Regions from separate parts of the Acetobacter vaccinii genome, predicted to be linked through region 1. Evidence: riboswitches for the same ligand, from Rfam matches in the RefSeq annotation. Region 1 holds a riboswitch; each other region holds the start of a gene.
What was found. A riboswitch is a leader RNA that binds a small molecule or an ion and turns the genes downstream of it on or off. The one in region 1 is predicted to bind cobalamin.

Region 2: another riboswitch for cobalamin. It lies ahead of FLP30_RS11470 (cobyrinate a,c-diamide synthase); the one in region 1 lies ahead of FLP30_RS06750 (hypothetical protein).
Region 3: another riboswitch for cobalamin. It lies ahead of FLP30_RS11385 (DUF1636 family protein); the one in region 1 lies ahead of FLP30_RS06750 (hypothetical protein).
Region 4: another riboswitch for cobalamin. It lies ahead of FLP30_RS02260 (TonB-dependent receptor plug domain-containing protein); the one in region 1 lies ahead of FLP30_RS06750 (hypothetical protein).

Annotation. Positions count from the first base shown of each region.
Region 1 covers NZ_CP043506.1:1,506,333-1,511,097, reverse strand. Annotated here, with positions in the region: gene qhpR (AraC-like transcriptional regulator QhpR) at 102-1,151, shown strand; gene FLP30_RS06750 (hypothetical protein) at 1,183-1,596, opposite strand; cobalamin riboswitch at 1,636-1,852, opposite strand; gene cysG (siroheme synthase CysG) at 1,982-3,388, shown strand; gene FLP30_RS06740 (esterase/lipase family protein) at 3,394-4,765, shown strand, end outside.
Region 2 covers NZ_CP043506.1:2,562,158-2,566,922, reverse strand. Annotated here, with positions in the region: gene FLP30_RS11480 (cobyric acid synthase) at 1-1,092, opposite strand, end outside; gene cobO (cob(I)yrinic acid a,c-diamide adenosyltransferase) at 1,092-1,703, opposite strand; gene FLP30_RS11470 (cobyrinate a,c-diamide synthase) at 1,693-3,024, opposite strand; cobalamin riboswitch at 3,263-3,496, opposite strand; gene FLP30_RS11465 (MYG1 family protein) at 3,530-4,555, opposite strand; gene FLP30_RS11460 (glutathione S-transferase family protein) at 4,655-4,765, opposite strand, start outside.
Region 3 covers NZ_CP043506.1:2,536,856-2,541,620, reverse strand. Annotated here, with positions in the region: gene FLP30_RS11400 (PAS domain-containing protein) at 1-154, opposite strand, end outside; gene FLP30_RS11395 (S-(hydroxymethyl)glutathione dehydrogenase/class III alcohol dehydrogenase) at 695-1,804, opposite strand; gene frmR (formaldehyde-responsive transcriptional repressor FrmR) at 1,852-2,127, opposite strand; cobalamin riboswitch at 2,379-2,603, shown strand; gene FLP30_RS11385 (DUF1636 family protein) at 2,706-3,062, shown strand; gene cobW (cobalamin biosynthesis protein CobW) at 3,065-4,147, shown strand; gene cobN (cobaltochelatase subunit CobN) at 4,154-4,765, shown strand, end outside.
Region 4 covers NZ_CP043506.1:507,779-512,543, forward strand. Annotated here, with positions in the region: gene FLP30_RS02260 (TonB-dependent receptor plug domain-containing protein) at 1-1,597, opposite strand, end outside; cobalamin riboswitch at 1,731-1,947, opposite strand; gene FLP30_RS02265 (DUF1269 domain-containing protein) at 2,171-2,695, shown strand; gene FLP30_RS02270 (TonB-dependent receptor) at 2,736-4,765, opposite strand, start outside.

The sequences.
Region 1 (4,765 bases):
TGTCCGCCCGTCCACGGCTTGACCGCATCGCACAAATTCTTGACACTTGGTCACACGCGGCACACCCCATGTGCTGCCACACCACGCAGGACAAGGACCGCATGGCTCCGGCTGACAGCGCATCACCCCCCGGCGTTCTGGCCGCCGCGGCGGCAGGCGTTGAACGTTTCATGACCGAGCGCGGCGGCGACATTGACCGCATTGCGGGCCGGGCCGGGCTGTGCACCCGCCAGTTTGCCATGCCCACCGACCGGCTGAGCCTGGATGGATACTGCCGCCTGTTCCACGAAGCCGCGCGGGAGACAGGGGACGGCAATCTGGGCCTGTGGTTTGGCCAGCAGTTCCAACCCCAGATGCTGGGGCTGATCGGCTTTGTGGCCCTGCTCTCCGCCACGGTGGAGGAGGCTGTCAGCAACCTGGCTACACACTTTGGCTACCATCAGGCCCTGACCCACACCCGCCTGGTGCGCGCAGGCCCCCTGATACGGCTGGAATACGCCATTCTGGACCCGGCCATTACAGAACGCCGCCATGATGCGGAACTGACGCTGGGCATGTTCACCAACCTGCTGCGCCATGCGCTGGGGCCAGACTGGACACCCCAAGCCGTCTGCTTTACCCACCCCCAGCCCGAACAGGCAAACGCCCACCGGGATGCGTTTCAGGCTGATGTCCACTTCGGGCAGAGTGTGAATGCTCTGGTCTTCCGCACTGCGGACTTGCACCGCCCCATGCCCGACGCCAACCCTGTCATGCTGGATATCATGCGGGCTTCCCTGATTGCGCTTGCCCGCGGGCATACCCCTGCCGTAGCGCAGCCCCAGACGCTGCGCGAACAGGCACATGCCCTCATCCTGCGTGACCTGCCCACAGGTGCAAATACCATCGCCACACTGGCGGCCCAGTTGGACATGCCCACCTGGACCCTGCAACGCAGGCTGGCCGAGCAGGGCCTGTCCTATTCCAGCCTGCTGGAAAGCGTGCGCTATGCCGAAGCCCAACGTCTGCTGCGCCTGCCAGAGCACGACATAAGCACCATTACGACCCAGCTGGGATATTCCGAAACCAGCGCCTTCAGCCGGGCTTTCAGGAAATGGAGCGGGCTTTCACCCCGCCACTGGCGGCAGAAGGCAGGCTTGGGCGATCGCTGACCTGCCTCCAAGCCGCACCAGGATTACAAGCTTAGCGTGCGCAATATAACGCCATGGCTGCCCGCTGCGCCCCAACAACCTGCTGAGCAGCCACGTAGGCCTGCACAATAGCCTGCCCTGCCGGAGATGCCGCAGCCCCCGGAAAGCGAACACGCAGGGCAAGAGCCAGAGCCTCGTCCAGCAAAGGGCGAAACACCGTTTCAAGCCGGGTGCCACGTGCGGCAAATTCGGCAGGCACTGCCCCGACAAGGCTGTGCAGTATCTGCGCCCCCGCCTGTTGCAGGCTGGCTTCCTCCTGCAAAGGGGGGCCGTCATGCACGCGCAGGGCGGTAGCCCGGTCTGGCGCAAGGGACAGCAGATGCCGCACCAATGGGTGCATCTCCGCCGCCCCGCCCCCAGTGGCAGGGTAGGAGCGCCCCTGAGGGGGCAAGGGGCTGAAAATCATGCAGGCTACTCTGCCCCCCGCTGGTCCCGGCGGGTGACATGGCTGAAAAAGACGATGGCAGGTCTCCTGACTTGCAGCCTCTCCCCTGCCTCCTGCCTTCCCGGCCCCACAGGGCCAGTGACTACCCGAAACACGGGTGCCGGAGCCAGACGGCTGCCTACAGTTGCGGGCACAGCCACCGACTTGCCCTGTGGCGCTGGGCTTACGGTGTTCCCTTTTCAGCCGCTTGCGCGGCACCATCGACCGTCAGGCCCGACACTACCGCCCCACACCCGCCAGTGCGAGCAAAAACCATGCGTTGCACGCCCGCATCCATGACACACCACCGGGGAAAAGCGCGTATTCTCTCTTGCATCCGAGGGCAAAGCCTGCTTGCTCATGCGGCATGCAGCCATCATCCGATCCGTCAGCCTGGTTTCCTGTTATGCTCCGCATGGCCGATGCGCCAGCCCTGGTCGTGGGCGGGGGGCAGGTTGCGGCCAACAAGGTGCGGCTTCTGCTGGGGGCCGGGGCACAGGTGCATGTTGTCTCCGCCACACTCTGCGCAGAACTGCGCCAACTGGCGGACGAAGGTGCCATAACGCACAAAGCCACCCATGCCCGGCCAGAAGATGCCGCAACCCTGCTGGCCCCCCGTTACCGTCTGGCCTATCTGGCAACAGACGACCGGGGGCTGAACAGCGCACTGGCCACGCTGTGCCAGGACCATGGTATTCCTGTCTGCGCGGTGGATGACCCTGAAATTTCCAGCTTCATCACCCCCGCCATTGTCAGCCGGGGGGCGGTGCAGATTGCGGTGTCCACCGGGGGGGCTGCCCCCGTTCTGGCCCGCCGCCTGCGCGCACGTATAGAGGAAATCATGCCCGCGGGGCTTGGCCGTCTGGCCGCCTTCATGCAGGCCCAGCGCCACTGGCTGCGTGAGAAACTGCCCGACCCTGCCGAGCGCCGCCAGCTCTGGGAACGGTTCCTGGACGGTATGGGCGGGCATCTGGCCCGCCAAGGGCAGACCCAGCAGGCCCGGCAGGAGCTGGACAGCCTGCTGGCCAACCACACCCAGCGGGGCGAGGTCTGGCTTGTCGGGGCCGGACCGGGTGACCCGGACCTGCTGACCCTTGCCGCCCTGCGCCTGATGCAGGACGCTGATGCCGTGCTGTATGACAATCTGGTAGCCCCCGGCATTCTGGATTATGTCCGCCGTGATGCAGAGCGGATATTTGTGGGCAAAAGCCGCAACAAACACACCCTGCCGCAGGAAGGCATTAACGCCGAGCTGGTGCGCCGTGCTCAGGCGGGCCAACGCGTGCTCCGCCTGAAAGGGGGGGACCCCTTTATTTTTGGGCGCGGCGGGGAGGAAATGGAAACACTGGCCGCCTCTGGCGTGCCATTCCGCATTGTGCCGGGCATTTCCGCTGCCAATGGCTGTGCCTCCTACGCGGGGATTCCGCTCACACACCGCGACTGTGCACAATCCTGCCTGTTCATGACCGGCCATGCCAAAGCCGATGGCAGCATCACACTGGACTGGGACGCCGTAGCCCGGCACAATCAGACCGTTGTCATTTACATGGGGCTGTCCACCCTGCCCCATATCTGCGCCAGGCTGACCGCCCACGGTCTGCCACCCGACTGGCCCGCCGCTTTGGTGGAACGCGGCACAACCCCCGACCAGCGGGTGATCACCGGCACGCTGGAAACACTGCCTGATCTGGCTGTACAGCAAAAGGCATCAAGCCCGGCGCTGCTGATTATTGGCCAGGTCATCAACCACCGCGTAAGCCCAGTGACGGTCTGACCCCCATGCCCCATACGCCCCTGCCCCCACGCCCCACCACATCCCCCCCCTATGGTGCTGCCGTGCGGCGCGGCGGAGCGCTGGCCAGCCTGTTGACCTGTATCTTACTGGCAGGCTGCACCCCCCCGGTCACCATCCAGCGCCTTGGTCTTGAGGACGCCTACCGCGAACGCAGCCAGAGCGCGCTGGACGGGCACCACCTGAGCACCACCACCCGCATTGTGCTTGAACGCCAGAACCTGCAAAAACTCTGGCGTAAAGACCCAGCCTTGGCGCTGGCCAGCCTGCGCAGCAGTACACAGGCCGGGTTTAGCACCCCCAACCTGCCCGACCAGCTCTTTGCCCTGGCCGAACTCAGCTACGATCTGGGCCGCAGGCAACGTGACCGTGCCCGCTTTATGGTGGCCGCCCTGTATGCTTACGCCTACCTGACACCCGACGCCCCACCGCAAGACCGGCCAAGCCCCTATAACCCCCATTTCCGCCAGGCCTGCGACATTTACATGCTGGCCCTGACAGAGGCCATGGGCACCCCGGTTGACCCCCAGAGCCAACGCTGGACCCTGCCCATTGGCACGCTGGACCTGTCAGCCGACCCGACCGAGCGCCTGTGGCACGGCTATACTCTGACAGACTTCCAACCCACGGCGCGGCTGTCTGTCTCGGGGCTGAAAAATATTTACAGCAAGCCGGGCATGGGCGAACCACTGGCCGCAGTCGCCATAAAACCCACCCAGAACACGGCGGGCCAGAGCAAGACCTTACTGACTGTCTCTGACAAACTGCGTGTGCCCGTCAGCCTGTTCATGCAAATCCCCGACCCGCGCAGGCAGGTGCTGTCAGACCGGATTATGGGCCGCCTGATCCTTAAAAGCATGGATGGGGCCGAGAGCGGCACACAGGCGCAGAATACCCCGCCCCTCCAGTATGACCAGTCCGCCACACGTGCCATCAGCCTGAACCAGAATGTGGACTGGTCAAGCGAATACAAGGGTTTTCTGGACGGTCGTTTTTTTGACGGCACCCACAAGGCACAGCTTGTCAGCATTGAACCCCACAAGCCGGGGCATATTCCTGTCGTGCTGATACACGGCACGGCCTCCAGCCCCGGCCGCTGGGCCGACATGGTCAATGACCTGCTGGAAGACCCTGAAATAACCGAGCATTTTGAGTTCTGGTTTTTTTCCTATGCCACGGGCAACCCCATTCCCTATTCCGCCCTGCAACTCCGCAAGGCGCTGGACAAGGCCATCACAGACCTGGGTGGCCCCAAGGCCGACCCGGCACTGGGGCAGATCGTGCTGGTCGGCCATAGTCAGGGGGGGCTGCTGGCCCGAATGCTGGTCATCAACCCGCAGGACAGGCTTTGGAACAGCC
Region 2 (4,765 bases), 1.1 Mb from region 1:
CAAAAGGCCAAGGCCGGGAGAGTGACCTACAACTCCCTCAATACCTTCAGGGTCACTGATGGTATGTCCGAGCATCTGGTACCCACCGCAGATACCCAGCACTCGCCCTCCACGTCTCACATGAGTTTTGATATCCACATCCCAGCCTTGTTGGCGGAGGAAGTCCAGGTCAGAGCAGGTGCTTTTTGACCCGGGTAGAATAATCAGATCACACACAGGGAGTGCCTGCCCGGGCTCTACAAAAAGCACGTCCACGTCTGGCGTATTGAACAACGGGTCCAGGTCATCAAAATTGGCGATCATGGGCATATGGGGTACGGCAATTTTGATGTGCCCAGAGTGTGCAGAGTGATGATGAGCACACAGGTCCTGAGCATCCTCAGCCGGCAGGCTTTGCAGAATGCCGAGGTTGGGAACAAGCCCTAAAGGTGCCCAGCCTGTGTGTTCTGCGATAAGACTCATGCCGGATGAGAACAAAGAGGGATCACCCCTCATACGATTGACGATAAAGCCCCGGATACGGCGGGCATCGGCGTCTGCCAACACAGCCTGTGTTCCCACCAGACTGGCGATAACTCCACCGCGGTCAATATCGCCAATCAGCACAACATCAACGTCGGCGGCCTGGGCAAAGCCCATATTGGCAATATCGTGGTCCCGTAGATTAACTTCTGAGGCCGAGCCCGCTCCTTCGACCAGAACAATATCGGCACCCTGCGCTAGGGATTGGAATGAATCAAGAACATGCGGCATTAAGTCCCGTTTGATGTGCTGATAATCCCTGGCTTTAAAGGTTCCCCTCAAATGACCACGCACCACAAGCTGTGCGCCAATATCACTTTGTGGCTTCAACAAAATCGGGTTCATGTCCACGGTTGGGGCAATGCCACAGGCTTGGGCCTGTAGCGCCTGAGCCCGCCCGATTTCCCCTCCGTCAGCGGTAACAGCAGCGTTGTTGGACATATTCTGGGGTTTGAAGGGGTGCACACGTAGGCCCCGGCGGGTCAGGACCCTCGCCAGTCCCGCGACCAGTACGGATTTACCAACACTCGAACCCGTCCCTTGGAACATGAGGGCACGCGGCGAAGGCATTAGAACTCAATCCCTTCCTGTGCTTTGACCCCGTTTTTAAAATGGTGTGTTACCAGCGTCATTTCTGTGACCAGGTCAGCCGCAGTAATGAGGTCAGCCGGAGCGTTACGGCCTGTTATAACGACATGTTGCCTCTGTGGCCGCCCTTCCAGATCAGCCAGCACAGTGGACAGGGGCAGATAGTCATAGCGCAGGGCTATGTTCAATTCATCCAGTACCACCAAGTCTACATCTGTCCGGCGCAGGGCCTCACGGGCGATGTCCCACGCATGGGCACAGGCGGCAATATCCCGTGCTTTGTCCTGTGTTTCCCATGTAAACCCCTCCCCGGCAGTATGCCATTCCAGAAGGTCATCAAACCGTGTCAGGGCCGTGCGCTCCCCTGTAGACCAGGCACCTTTGATAAACTGCACAACTACGACGCGCCGGTTGCGCCCCAGCATGCGCAATGCCAGCCCGAATGCAGCGGTTGATTTGCCTTTGCCAGCCCCTGTGTGCACCATCAGGAGGCCTTTTTCGATTGTTTTCGAGGCGACTTCCTGGTCCTGTACAGCCTTGCGGCGCTGCATTTTTTCTTTGTGCCTGTCGGCATCGTGGCTGTCAGATGTCATTAGAATGTTCCTGTTGCGCCATGACATGAAAATAGGACCCGGACACCCGGCCCCTCTGCCCTCCGGCTGGACCAAGGCTGTTGCCGGCCCCATCAAACAGATCCACCAGAGGGGCATCCTGCCCAGGTTCTATGACTTGTGCGTAATGGAATTCATGCCCACGCAGGCGGGTACCTACTTCCCCCAGAATACAGGGGCTACGGACTATGGTCTCTCTATAACCCAGAGTCATTTTACGCTTGGCAAAGCTTGTTACGTGGTTGAGAAGGCCTGCCATGGCATGGATTTTTCCTTGGGAATCCTCCAGCGCGCGCCCAAGAACCATAAAGCCCCCACATTCTCCATGGACCGGGCTGTGATGCGCGAACTGTGACAACTGATCCTGAAAGGTCGATGCTGCTGATAGAGTGCCCGCATATAGCTCCGGGTATCCTCCGGGTAACCAACAGGCATCGCAGGATTGGTCTGGTCCTTCATCTGCTAAGGGAGAGAAAGGAACCAGCTCAGCACCGGCATCCCGCCAGCCCTGCCCAAGATGGCCGTAGAAGAAAGAAAAAGCCGCATCATCCGCAACCGCAATTCTTTGTCCTGGTGGCGGCAAAGCAAAATGCTGTTGCTGAGTATGGGGGGGTAGAGGTGCCGCAGTTGCGTATAGATCGTCCAGATTGAGGGCGGCTTGAGTACGGGTGGCGAGGTGACCCAGTAAGGCAGCAAGGTCATGGTGTTCGCGTGCTTGAACAAGCCCTAGGTGCCGCTCTGGCAGGACAAGTGTTGGGTCGCGCATAAACGCGCCCAGCACTTTAAGGCCGGCTGAAGTGACCGCACTTTCGGCCATAGCCAAGTGACGGGCAGAGGCAACCTGGTTGAGAATAACCCCAGCAACCTTCAGGCCGGGGCGGAACGTGGCAAAACCATGGGCGACCGCACCGGCTGACTGGCCCTGCCCGGAAACGTCGAGCACAAGCACAACCGGAATACCAAACTGTTCAGCAATATCAGCAGGTGCGCCACGGGCTTTGTCTGGTGCCATCAAACCGTCAAACAGCCCCATTGCGGATTCAATAATAACAAAGTCTGTTTCGTGCGCGCTGTGATCCAGCAGAGAGTTCAGCAACGGCTGCGGCATAGCCCAGCTATCGAGATTGAAGCTACTGCGGCCTGTGGCGGCTTCATGGAACGCCGGGTCGATGTAGTCGGGGCCAGTTTTTGCGCCTCTGACCCGCACTCTCATAGCTTTAAAGGCGGCGAGGAGGCCGAGGGTAACTGTTGTTTTGCCTCCGCCAGAACGTGGGGCGGCAATCATGATGGCGCGTGCTGTCATGGAAAGGAGTTTCCTGCTCTACTGAACAGTCGCGCTTTGGAAGATAAACGCTGTTGGCAGCCGATGAACCAAGCGAGTGCGGAAAAAACGTGAGTTTTTACCTGCCTGCTCACACCTGAAATGTTCGGCATGTTTTTGCGCCTTATGCAAAAACAGGGTGCGAGAGGGAGAGGCCTCCGACGGAGGGGCACACGGTTTGTGGCCTCATGGCCTACGGCACCCCGCCATAGCCCATGACACTCAGATAGGTCGGATGGCAGGTTTCCTGACTTGCGGCTGGGACAGTAACGTCCCAAGGGGTCTTTCACCTTCCCGGGGGGAGCCCAGTGGTGGCTTTGCCAGCTACAGGGCAAAGCATAAAAGACCTTTTTTAACCGCTTACAGTTGCGGGGGCAGTGCCGGACTAAGCATGCTTGCTATACCGGCTTCCCTTTTAAATCCCGTGAGGGACACCATCGTATTGTGTGTAACTAGAGGCTTGGAAACTGTCAAAGCCTGACAGATGTCAGGGTGTCTGGTTAAGGGCTGCGTCGATCTCCAATGCACGGCGTGCCATCTCAAGTGCGCCTTCCCGGCTGGCGGCCCCACAGATAAACCGGGCCGGATGTGCGAATTTGGCATCAGCCACGCCGGATACCTGTGCCAGGGCCTGGCCTTCCAGCCCTGCCCAGGCATCAGGCAAAGACACACGTTGGCCAAAATCTCCCCGCACGGGGGGAATAGCTTTGACATTCCACTGGGCTGACCCTGCGGGGGAGACGACGTAAACAACAGGCAGGTTATGCTCAAAAATAACCTTCTCGGTCGGCATGCCGGTATCCATTAGCAGGATACGCTTGTCCTCTGCCTGCTTGTGAGCAGAAAGGACGCGGTCTGTTGCCTTCAGGCTGGCGCGTGTTCTGTCGATACTGTTGCGCAGATGGCTAGCAACGGCCTGAGCAGCATTGGCAAAGCCCTCCGTTTCCTTCTGCTGGGCCATGTCGGCTCCATACAGTTCAGCAGTGTCCCAGGGGGGGCTGCAGGCTGACACAATATCTGCCAGGGAAAGGCGGCCCATTTTCACCACGCCGTTGTCGTCCTGATCAACAGGGATAATCAGGGATTTATCAACGGCCTGCCAGATGGCGGCCAATGTGGCCTCATCTAGGTCGTTCGGCAGAATGTTTCTGATGGCGGCCAGCCCGTAATCTTTCCACAAAAGGCCTGCCGCACTGAATGGAATACCATCATCCCGGAGGGGTTTATCCCGCATGTGGTGGTCATAGCGGCCTTTTGGCGGTGCGTGGATACCGCCAACATCAAACACAATGTCAGCCTCCTGTATCTGCGCAGGAACGCGTGAACGGCTGAATATCAGACGATCCTGCGGGGCAGTGCCAAGCACCCGGCCTCGCAGGTCTCCTGCCGGGGCAAGGGCGTAATGGAGGATGACGTAACCCAGAGTTTCATCGACGTGGAAATTACCCGAATGGGTCAGCGCCTTGACAGGCTGGTTTCCGTTATCAAGACCAATGGGTGTATATTCTGACATGTAAAAGCCCTAACTGCCATCGCGAGGAGGATGCGATGTCCCCCTCATGCCGCACCAACGGGCTCCGTTCAACTGGTGTTTCCAAAAGAAATGGCAGGTTCAGCCGTCAAGGGGGATGTAGCCCGGCAAAGCCTCCACTCTGCGGAGCCATGCCTGGAGCGCAGGATACTCATCCAGACTGATCTCGCCTTCAGGTGCTAGGGCAAGGTA
Region 3 (4,765 bases), 1.0 Mb from region 1:
TCCGACCAATAATTTCGTTTTTTGTATAACCAGTAAGATTACAAAATGGGGTATTGATTGCGATTAGCGGCTTATCTTGCCCAGCATCAGCCAAAGATAGAGCTATTGATGAGTTATCAAATAGCTTTTGCAGAGTATCGGGGATAAGAGACACCGAATGATCACACATGATTGTTGGCCAAGTTATGTTTCAATAGAGAGAGCTTGAATTTTAATTAAATATAGTTAATTTTTTATGTCAATGTTTTTTGTAAAGTGGCAACATATCAGGCATGAGAGGCCTCTCAAGCTCCTGTGTTATGATTTCACTCCTCCTGACGATCAGGGTTTCATGAATGATTTCTTCCTAAGGTATTTCGAGGCTTGAGGCACAAAATTAGGTGATCGTTGATTGAACTTCTCCGCCTGTGTTCATCAGATAGATTGTGCTGCGTTTGACATCGGATCATATGACCTGCCGACGGTTTTTATCTGGATAGCTCTGAGTAGCTCAAAAATCAGAGGTTTGGAGAAATCTCTGGCTCGATCAGGCGGGCCAAGTGTTTCTCGATATTTGAGATACTAATGGACTTCAGACAGAAGCCCTAAATTGATATCAGGGGAAATGAAGTCATAGAGAGAGAAATAAAAGAGAGGGTTTAAAAAAACCCTCTCGATAGTTTTTTAACTTATTACATTCTATTTAATAAAAATATCAATAATGGATAACAGATCTAATGGATTTACCTTCATGCATAAGATCAAATGCGGTATTGATATCTTCGAGCGGCATGGTGTGTGTCACAAAAGGCTCGAGTTGTATATCTCCCTGCATCGCCTGTTCTACCATTGCGGGGAGTTGGCTGCGGCCTTTCACTCCTCCAAATGCAGAGCCTTTCCAGACACGTCCGGTCACGAGTTGAAATGGACGGGTTGAGATTTCCTGCCCTGCCCCAGCAACGCCGATAACAATAGACTGCCCCCATCCACGATGAGCACTTTCCAGCGCGGCACGCATGACATTGACGTTGCCAATACATTCAAAGGTATGATCAATGCCCCACCCAGTCATTTCCACCAAAACCTGTTGAATGGGTTTGTCATAATCTTTTGGGTTCAGAAAATCAGTTGCTCCAAAGACTTTCGCAAGCTCAAATTTTTCAGGATTAGTGTCGATCGCAAAAATGCGTCCTGCTTTTGCCTGGCGCGCGCCCTGAATAACGGCCAAACCAATTCCTCCAAGGCCGAATACTGCGACAGTATCGCCTGGTTGAACTTTTGCAGTATTGTGAACGGCTCCGATACCTGTCGTAACCCCGCATCCGAGCAGGCAAACATGGCCAGGGTTGGCTTGAGGATTTATTTTTGCCAGCGAGACTTCAGCTACGACCGTATATTCGCTGAACGTGGAGCATCCCATATAATGGAAGATAGGCTTGCCCTGGTATGAAAAGCGGCTCGTCCCATCTGGCATGACACCTTTGCCCTGCGTTGCACGAACGGAAACGCAAAGGTTGGTTTTTCCAGATTTGCAGAAAAGACACTCGCCACACTCTGCTGTGTAGAGTGGAATGACGCTGTCACCTGGCTTTACGCTCGTGACGCCCTCTCCCACCTCGACAACAATCCCGGCCCCTTCATGCCCAAGAATGGCAGGAAAAAGCCCTTCAGGATCTTCGCCTGACAAAGTGAAGGAGTCCGTATGGCACACACCCGTGTGTGTAATTTTGACAAGCACTTCCCCAGCGCGAGGAGGCGCAACATCGATTTCGACAATTTCGAGAGGTTTGTTTGCTTCAAAAGCAACGGCCGCACGTGATTTCATAGCTTGTTAGCCCTTTGTATAATCATGATTTTTTGTTGGATTTTGTTTCAACGAAAATAGGAGCGCATCAACGATATGATATCGTCGATATTTCTTTGCTCCGGTGCATCTGGATGAGGCGGCGAAGAAAACTCTTCGCGTAGATGACTTTCCAAGACACTCGACATCAGGCCGTTGACTGCCCCTCTTACCGCAGCAAGCTGCTGTAAAACAGGACCACACTCTACACCTTGCTCCAACGCACTTTCCAGAGCGTCCAGCTGCCCACGGATGCGTCGTACTCTGGCAAGAGCCCGTTTTTTTTCTGCTGGTGTGTGTGGCATTGGACTCGCCTCATTATACTGGTAGGGAGTATTTTATGCGTTCATTAATTTTAATCAAGCTCCCGGGTGCATTATATCGGATGTGTAACGGGCTAGTGTTCGTGAATGAGTGTTTTTCAGAGGGTTCCAAAACCCACTTTTTGTCTTATTTTACAATAATATCAAATAGATGTTCCTATATTTTTCTCCGAAATTTCAGGCTGCAATGTTTGCAAGTGACGGCGAAAACTTGACATGTGCAAAGCCTTGCCCCAACAGCAAGAGGTGTTGGTTCCGCTCTGTGAAGAGACTTTATGGAGAGGCTAAGAGGGAATGTGACAGGCCTGCTCGCAAGGCAGGCTCAGGCACAGCCGCCCCCGCGACCGTTACCGGAAAGATCACCTGGTGCCACTGACGTCATGTTGGGAAGGGCGGGTGATCATTGGGGAAACCCTGAATCCGGGAGCCGGGAGACCTGCCAGCAAACGGATGAAACGGGCAGCCGGGGTGTGCTGTAACCGGCTAAATACTCTGTGATTGCCTGATGGCGGCAGCAGGAGTTTGGCCGTACATACCCTGACTATGAACAGGGTTGAGCCATGAACGCGACGCTTTTTGTCTGTACAACCTGCCGTGCAGGTCAGCCCGTCGTGGATGGGCAGCCTGTGGCTGGTGCCCGCCTTTATACTGCATTGCTAGAAAGCCCACGGCCTCCAGGCCTTACCATTGCTCCTGTGGAGTGTTTGTCCGCGTGTAGCAATGGGTGTGTGGTAGCCCTGAGCGCTCCTGCGTGTTGGAGCTATGTGTACGGGCGGCTCAGTCAGGATGACGCCAACGATATTCTCGCAGGGGCTGCGGCCTATGCGGCTACGTCAGATGGGCTTGTGCCGTGGCGTGAGCGCCCTTTGATTTTCCGCAAGCAGAGCCTTGCTCGCCTTCCCCCGCAGGAGCGTTGAACATGATTGAAACAACTCTGTCCCGTCAGGCGGGAACCAGCCTTACAAAAATTCCCGTCACTGTTGTTACGGGCTTTCTCGGTGCAGGCAAGACGACCCTGATCCGCCATTTGATGAGCGCTCCACAAGGTCGCCGTCTGGCCGTGCTTGTTAATGAATTTGGTACATTGGGAGTGGATGGCGACATTCTTAAATCCTGTGCCGATGAAAATTGTCCGGCTGAAAACATTATCGAACTCGCCAACGGGTGTATCTGCTGTACGGTCGCGGATGATTTTATTCCGACAGTCGAGCGGTTGATGGCGCTGCCACAGCAACCTGACCATATTCTGATTGAAACGTCAGGTCTGGCTCTGCCCAAGCCTCTGCTCAAGGCATTTGACTGGCCGGGTATTCGCTCCCGCATTACCGTAGATGGTGTCATCACTCTAGCTGATGCAGAAGCCGTTGCCGCAGGGCGTTTTGCACCTGACATTGCGGCAGTAGATGCCCAGAGGCTGGCTGATGACAGCCTGGATCATGATACCCCTCTTGCTGAAGTTTTTGAGGACCAGCTTGCCTGTGCGGATATCGTGCTTCTGACCAAGGCTGATCTGGTGGATGCTGCATGTCTGGAGCGTGCGCGTGCAGTCATTGCAGAGCTTGCTCCCCGCCCCTTGCCTATCGTGGCTGTACGTGACGGGGCGATTGATCCGCAGATTGTTCTGGGGCTTGGAGCAGCGGTGGAAGACGACCTTGCTGCGCGGCCATCGCATCACGATGGTCATGATGATCATGAGCATGAAGACTTTGAAAGTGTTGTCATCGATCTGCCAGAAGTGACCGACCCGGATACATTGGTGCAGGCTGTACGTACTCTTGCGCGCGAGCAGCATATTCTGCGTGTAAAAGGCTATGTTGCTATTGCAGGAAAGCCTATGCGGATGCTGTTGCAAGCTGTGGGGGAGCGCGTGCGGACCCAGTATGATCGCCCTTGGGGGGAGTTGCCCCGCCAGACCCGTTTGGTTGTCATTGCTGAGCACGATCATGTGGATGAACGTGCCATCCGCTTCGTGTTGACAGGCCAGCCTGCCCCAAAGGAATAAGCTCTTATGCATGTGCTCTTCCGCGAAAGTCATGGTCTGGAAGAGACGGAAACCCCGATCGATCTAGGACAGAGCCCGGCCGATCTGGTTGTTCTGTCCTTTTCCGACAGTGATTTAGGGGCGTTTGCAGCAGCATGGCACGCCGCCGGGGGTGCATTGCCCAGCTTGCGGCTTGCTAACCTTGCAGCCTTACGCCACCCACTGTCGATCGACACTTATGTTGAAACAACCTTGGCCCAGGCAAAAGGCATTCTGATCCGGCTGATCGGCGGGACTGGTTACTGGTCTTATGGGCTTGCGCAGGTTGAGTGTCTGGCGCGGGAGAAAGGGCTGGCCTTGGCCGTGCTCCCAGCCGATGGGCAGCAGGACCCTCGGCTGGAAGCACTCTCCACCGTGCCACCGGCTACGCTCCAGAGCTTGTCAGTCTTGTGTGACAGTGGCGGGGTCGCGGCGGCACAGGTTGCTTTGGCTCAATTAGCTCAGGCATCAGGGGTGTCGGCACCCTCTGTTGCAGATGCTACTGTTCTGCCGGACTGCGGCTGGTACGATCCTGATATCGGGGTTGTTGCAACTGTGCCATCAGGTCATGGGCCGTTAGCCGTTGTTACTTTCTACCGC
Region 4 (4,765 bases), 1.0 Mb from region 1:
GGTCTTTCAGCAAAGCCTGCTCTACCCCGACATCATAACCGATCAGGCGTTCGGCCCGCAGTTTCTGATTGCCCATGATGGCATAGCTGGGACCGATCTGATTGCCGAACAACTGGTAGAGCGAAGGCCCATGAAAACCAGAGCCGCCGCTGGCCTTGATAACCGTGCCTGTGCCGGGGATATGAATGGCCGGGGCCACGCGCCATGTCACATAATTGCCGTAGCGGGAATTGGTGTCATAGCGGATATTGGCAGCACCATAGAGAATATGGTTCCAGTTACCCTGGTACTGCCCATACCCCGCCGTGGTATCCATGCCTGCTGTCGTGTAAAAAGGCGTTGCCGTGCCAGAGGTGTTGCCCTGATTGGAGCTGAACCAGTCATGAAAATGCTCGGCACCAACAAGGAGTGTGCCATATTCACGCAGCTTGACGGTGCCATGCCAGTCCACCTTGATGCGGCTGGAGCGGTAATAGGTGGGGTCATACAGTAGGGAACTGCCATCAAGCGTCGTGCCAGTTTCCGTCCAGCTCCGCCGCGTGGTCATGTAGCCCAGACCGATAATCTGATCGAACTTGCCCGCAAAGGATGACAGATGCGCCGTGCCGCGAACAATGGCCTCATTCTGGGTCGTATGCTCGCGCTCGCTCCCGACGAGACCATAGGCTTCGTCCATCAGGTTATAGGCGCTATAGCTGTGATAGTTGCCCTGGATCAGGCGGGCTGTCAGCCCCAGGTCCAGCGTGTTGGTCACATCGTAACCAAGGCGGATATTGGCGGTGCGGTTGTCGTTACGGTTGCCCCGATGCCGCTGCTCGCTCGTAGCCCCGAAATACTTGTCGATATAGCCGGGAATAGCGTGGAAACCGTCCTGCCGGTAATGCGATAGCGTCACATTGTAATGAAAGCGGCCACTGCTGCCCCGCGCACCCAGGGTCTGGTTAAAGGTGCCGTAAGCGCCGCCTTCAATCCGCACAAAGGGTGTAAAGCGGCCCTGCCCCTGTGCCGTGGTCATATCGATTACCCCGGCCATGGCATCGGCCCCATACAGCCCGCTTTGCGGTCCGCGCAGAATTTCCACACGGCCCATGCCGTCAGTCACAAACTGTGCGGGGTCAAACTGGCCGCCTGTTGTGCTGCCGTCGTTAATATCCATGCCGTCCAGCCGGACCTTGACCTCGTTGGCATTATTACCCCGCATGAAAATGGAGGTCGTGCCCCCAAAACCCCCGGTGCTGACCACCGTAAGACCCGGCTGACGGGCCAGAACGTCACTCAACGTACGGCGTTGCTGGGTCAGGATCTGCTGCTCGGTGATAATGCTTGTGGCCGTCCCGATTTCGGTCGCAAGCGTGGGCCTGCGCGCAGCACTGACTGTCACGTTCTCGGGAAAGACATCGGTATGGAGGGAGACGACCGTGTGCAGGGCTGCCCCCTGTGCCGCCGCAACACCCTGCCCCTGAGCCGTGGACGTGGACGTGGACGTGGACGTGGACGTGGACGTGGACGTGGACGTGGACGTGGACGTGGCAGCGTGGGCGGCATGCCCGGCAAACACAAGACCGGACGCAGCAAGCAGGAAATATCGAAGGGTCATGGCAATGGCAGTCGTACGCTAGAGCGTTGCCACGAGACTACGGCTGACTGAACCATACATACGCAGGACACCCGCATGTATGGTGTGACCACCAGTCCAGCCCGCCGACACACCCCGACCAGCGTTATCCCGTCTGCAACTCCGCATGATGGCAGGTCTCCTGGCTTGCGGTTGGAAAACCCTGCAACCCTTCCCGGAATGTGCCTTCCAGTGGGCTGGCCATAACAGCCAGATCGCGCAGGAACACCGCCTACAGTTGCGGGGACAGCCCGGGAATGAGATGGCAAGCCATCTGGCACCCGGTTCCCTTTTCATCCCCTGCGGGGGAAACCATCATGCCTCGTGCTTTATAGGCTCCCCCCCCTGTGTCAATAAGCAACATGTTGCACAATTGACATCACGCTCCCACTGCGGATGGCAGGCAACACTGGTCCGTGCCCCGCCCATGCCACCTGCAAAGGGCTGCAATGGCACCCCCCATCTGGACTTGGGGATGATCCTGCCCATATCGTAACGCAAACAGGATGCCATGCCCGGCCAGAGTGGCCACGGCAGCGTACTGGAGGAGACAGCATGTCTGATCTGATCGTTCTGGGCTTTGACCATGTGGATGACGCGGCAAAGGTCCTTGCCGAATGCCGCAAGCTGGAAACCGAATATCTGCTCGATCTGGAAGACGCCGTTGTGGTCACGCGTGACGGCACAGGCAAGGCACGGCTGCACCAGAGCGTGAATCTGGAACGGGCTGGTGCCTCCTGGGGGCTGCTGTCAGGCGGGTTCTGGGGCACGCTTGTGGGCCTGCTGTGCCTGAACCCGCTGGCGGGCTTTGTCATCGGCAGTGCAGTCGGGGCCGGAGCCGGGGCGCTGGCGGGGTCTTTCTCCGACTACGGGATCAACGACGACTTTATCCGCTCGCTCAGCGACACCATTCCGCCCAACACCTCGGCACTGTTCGTACTGGTGCGCAAGTCCCAGCCGGACAAGGTGCTGGCCGATCTGGCACAGTTCAAGGGCCATGCCCGTATTGTGCAGACCTCACTCTCCCCCGAAGGGGAAGCCCGCCTCAAAGCGGCGCTGGTCGAAGCCCCTCAGGGCTAACGTTAAAAAGGCCGGGCGGCACAACCGCCCGGCCTTTACTTTAGAACCCCTGTGCAATCCCACACAGGATTGTACGGCGCAGGCCATACTGGGGAGCACCCACCCCGATGCCAGACCCATCACGCAGCAGATAGGTGTGGTCAGCAAGGTTGATCACATCCAGCCGCAGTTGCGTATCACCATGCCACAGACCGCCAAATGTATTGTGGATGGTCTGCACAGCCGAGAAATTGACCGTAGCATAAGGTGACAGGCTGGCCCCGTTGGGGGTTGCCCCATCAGCCCTCAGGCCGCTGCCATACAGCATGGTGGCCGACAGCCGCAGCGGAAAGCGGGTTTTATCAAACGCGCTGTAGGTAACCCCGGCAGAAGCAGTCCAGCGCTGGTCGTGATCCAGCGGGATCCAGCGGTTGTGGATATAGGCCAGGTCTTCGTCCGAAAAGTTGAACTGGGCACTGGTAATATCCTTGCCGATAGCCCGCGACCAGGCAAAGTTGCCGTAAAGGGACAGGGGACCATGCGTGTATGACGTGCTGAATTCATACCCGTTGACCTGCCCGCGACGGTAATTGAAGCCGCTGAGAATAATGGGGGCACCAAACTGCCCTTCATCAATCAGGTTATGTGCCAGCTTGTAATACGCATCAAACGACACACGCCAGCCGGGCAGAATGCTCTGCTCGATCCCCGCATCAAAGTAATGGTCTCTTTCAGCTTTGACCTTGGTGCTCTGATAATTGGCAGGGGCCGCGCTGGTGCCCGCAAAACGGTTGAGTGAGGACGTGCCCACAATCTCAAACGGCGGCGGCGTAAAGTAGCGGGAATAACCCGCATGCAGCACACCCCCGCGCCACGGCTTCCACACCACGTTGATGCGTGGGCTGACCTGATTTTCCGACGTATATTCACTCACGCCATCAAAGCGCAGGCCATAGTTGATGGTCAGTGTGTCTGTCGGCCGCCATTCGTCCTGCGCGTACAGCCCATAGACCATGCCGGTCTTGCCGCTGCCGTCATAAATGGTCACAGGCTGGGGGTCATACACAGCCTCACCAGCCGCATCCTCCCCTGTCTGGCGGAAAACGCTGGACATAGTCTTGGACGTTGTGCGCTCGACAAACACCTGAAAGCCAAAGCGCACGGTATGCCGGGGGGCTGCCCGCCATGTCACGTCATGCTGGGTGCCCATGGAAAACACCGAACGCGCCGCCTGCTGGGCAATGCCGTTATACACCAGATCACCCAGCCAGTCGGGGGAATAGCGCAGGCTGCTGTAACGGGCAAAAACGGAATCCTGCAAACTGAATTTGCCGATTTCCTTCTGCAACGCCAGAACCGCAAAATCGGTAATCTGCTTCTGGTGCTCATTCAGCGCCGCACTATCTGCACTGCCAGAAAGGTGATGCGCCAGATCGCTGCCGGAATAGGAGGGCATAACAAACTGCGTCTGCTGCCCCGGATTATTGGGAAGCTGATATTCCGCGTTGGACACACCCGCAATAAAGCTGATGCGCGTATTCTCATCCATTGTGTACCGGGCATGACCGAGGAAATGGTACTGGTTGCTCAGATCATGCAGCGCGTTAAAGGAGGGGGTCGTATTTTCAATCCCCACCCGGTCATGCACAAAGTCGGCCGTGGCAAAAAAATCCCACTTGCCCTTCTGGAACCCATACCGCAGCGAGGGGAAGAAGTAGTCCCGCGCCCCACCATAAACCGATACTTCCCCACCGGGGCTGTTGGCACCATTGCGTGTGGTAATATCAACCACCGCCGCCTGCAAAAAGCCAAACTGGCTGGGTAGCGCACCTGTTGTCAGGGACATCTGATCCGCAAAGCGTGTCATCAACGCCTGACCGAAGACACTCAGCCCTTCGGGCAACTGCACGCCATCAAGGCGGAACTGCACCTCGTTATGGTCGCCGCGCACATGGATCTGCCCGTAGCTGTCCTGGGCAACGCCGGGGGCCTGAAGCAGCACCTGGTTAAGGGGCGTATTATCACCCCCCGGAATGGCCTCGATCGCCTTGCGGCTGAACGTATAGACCGTCGCCCCAGTGGAGGGGGACA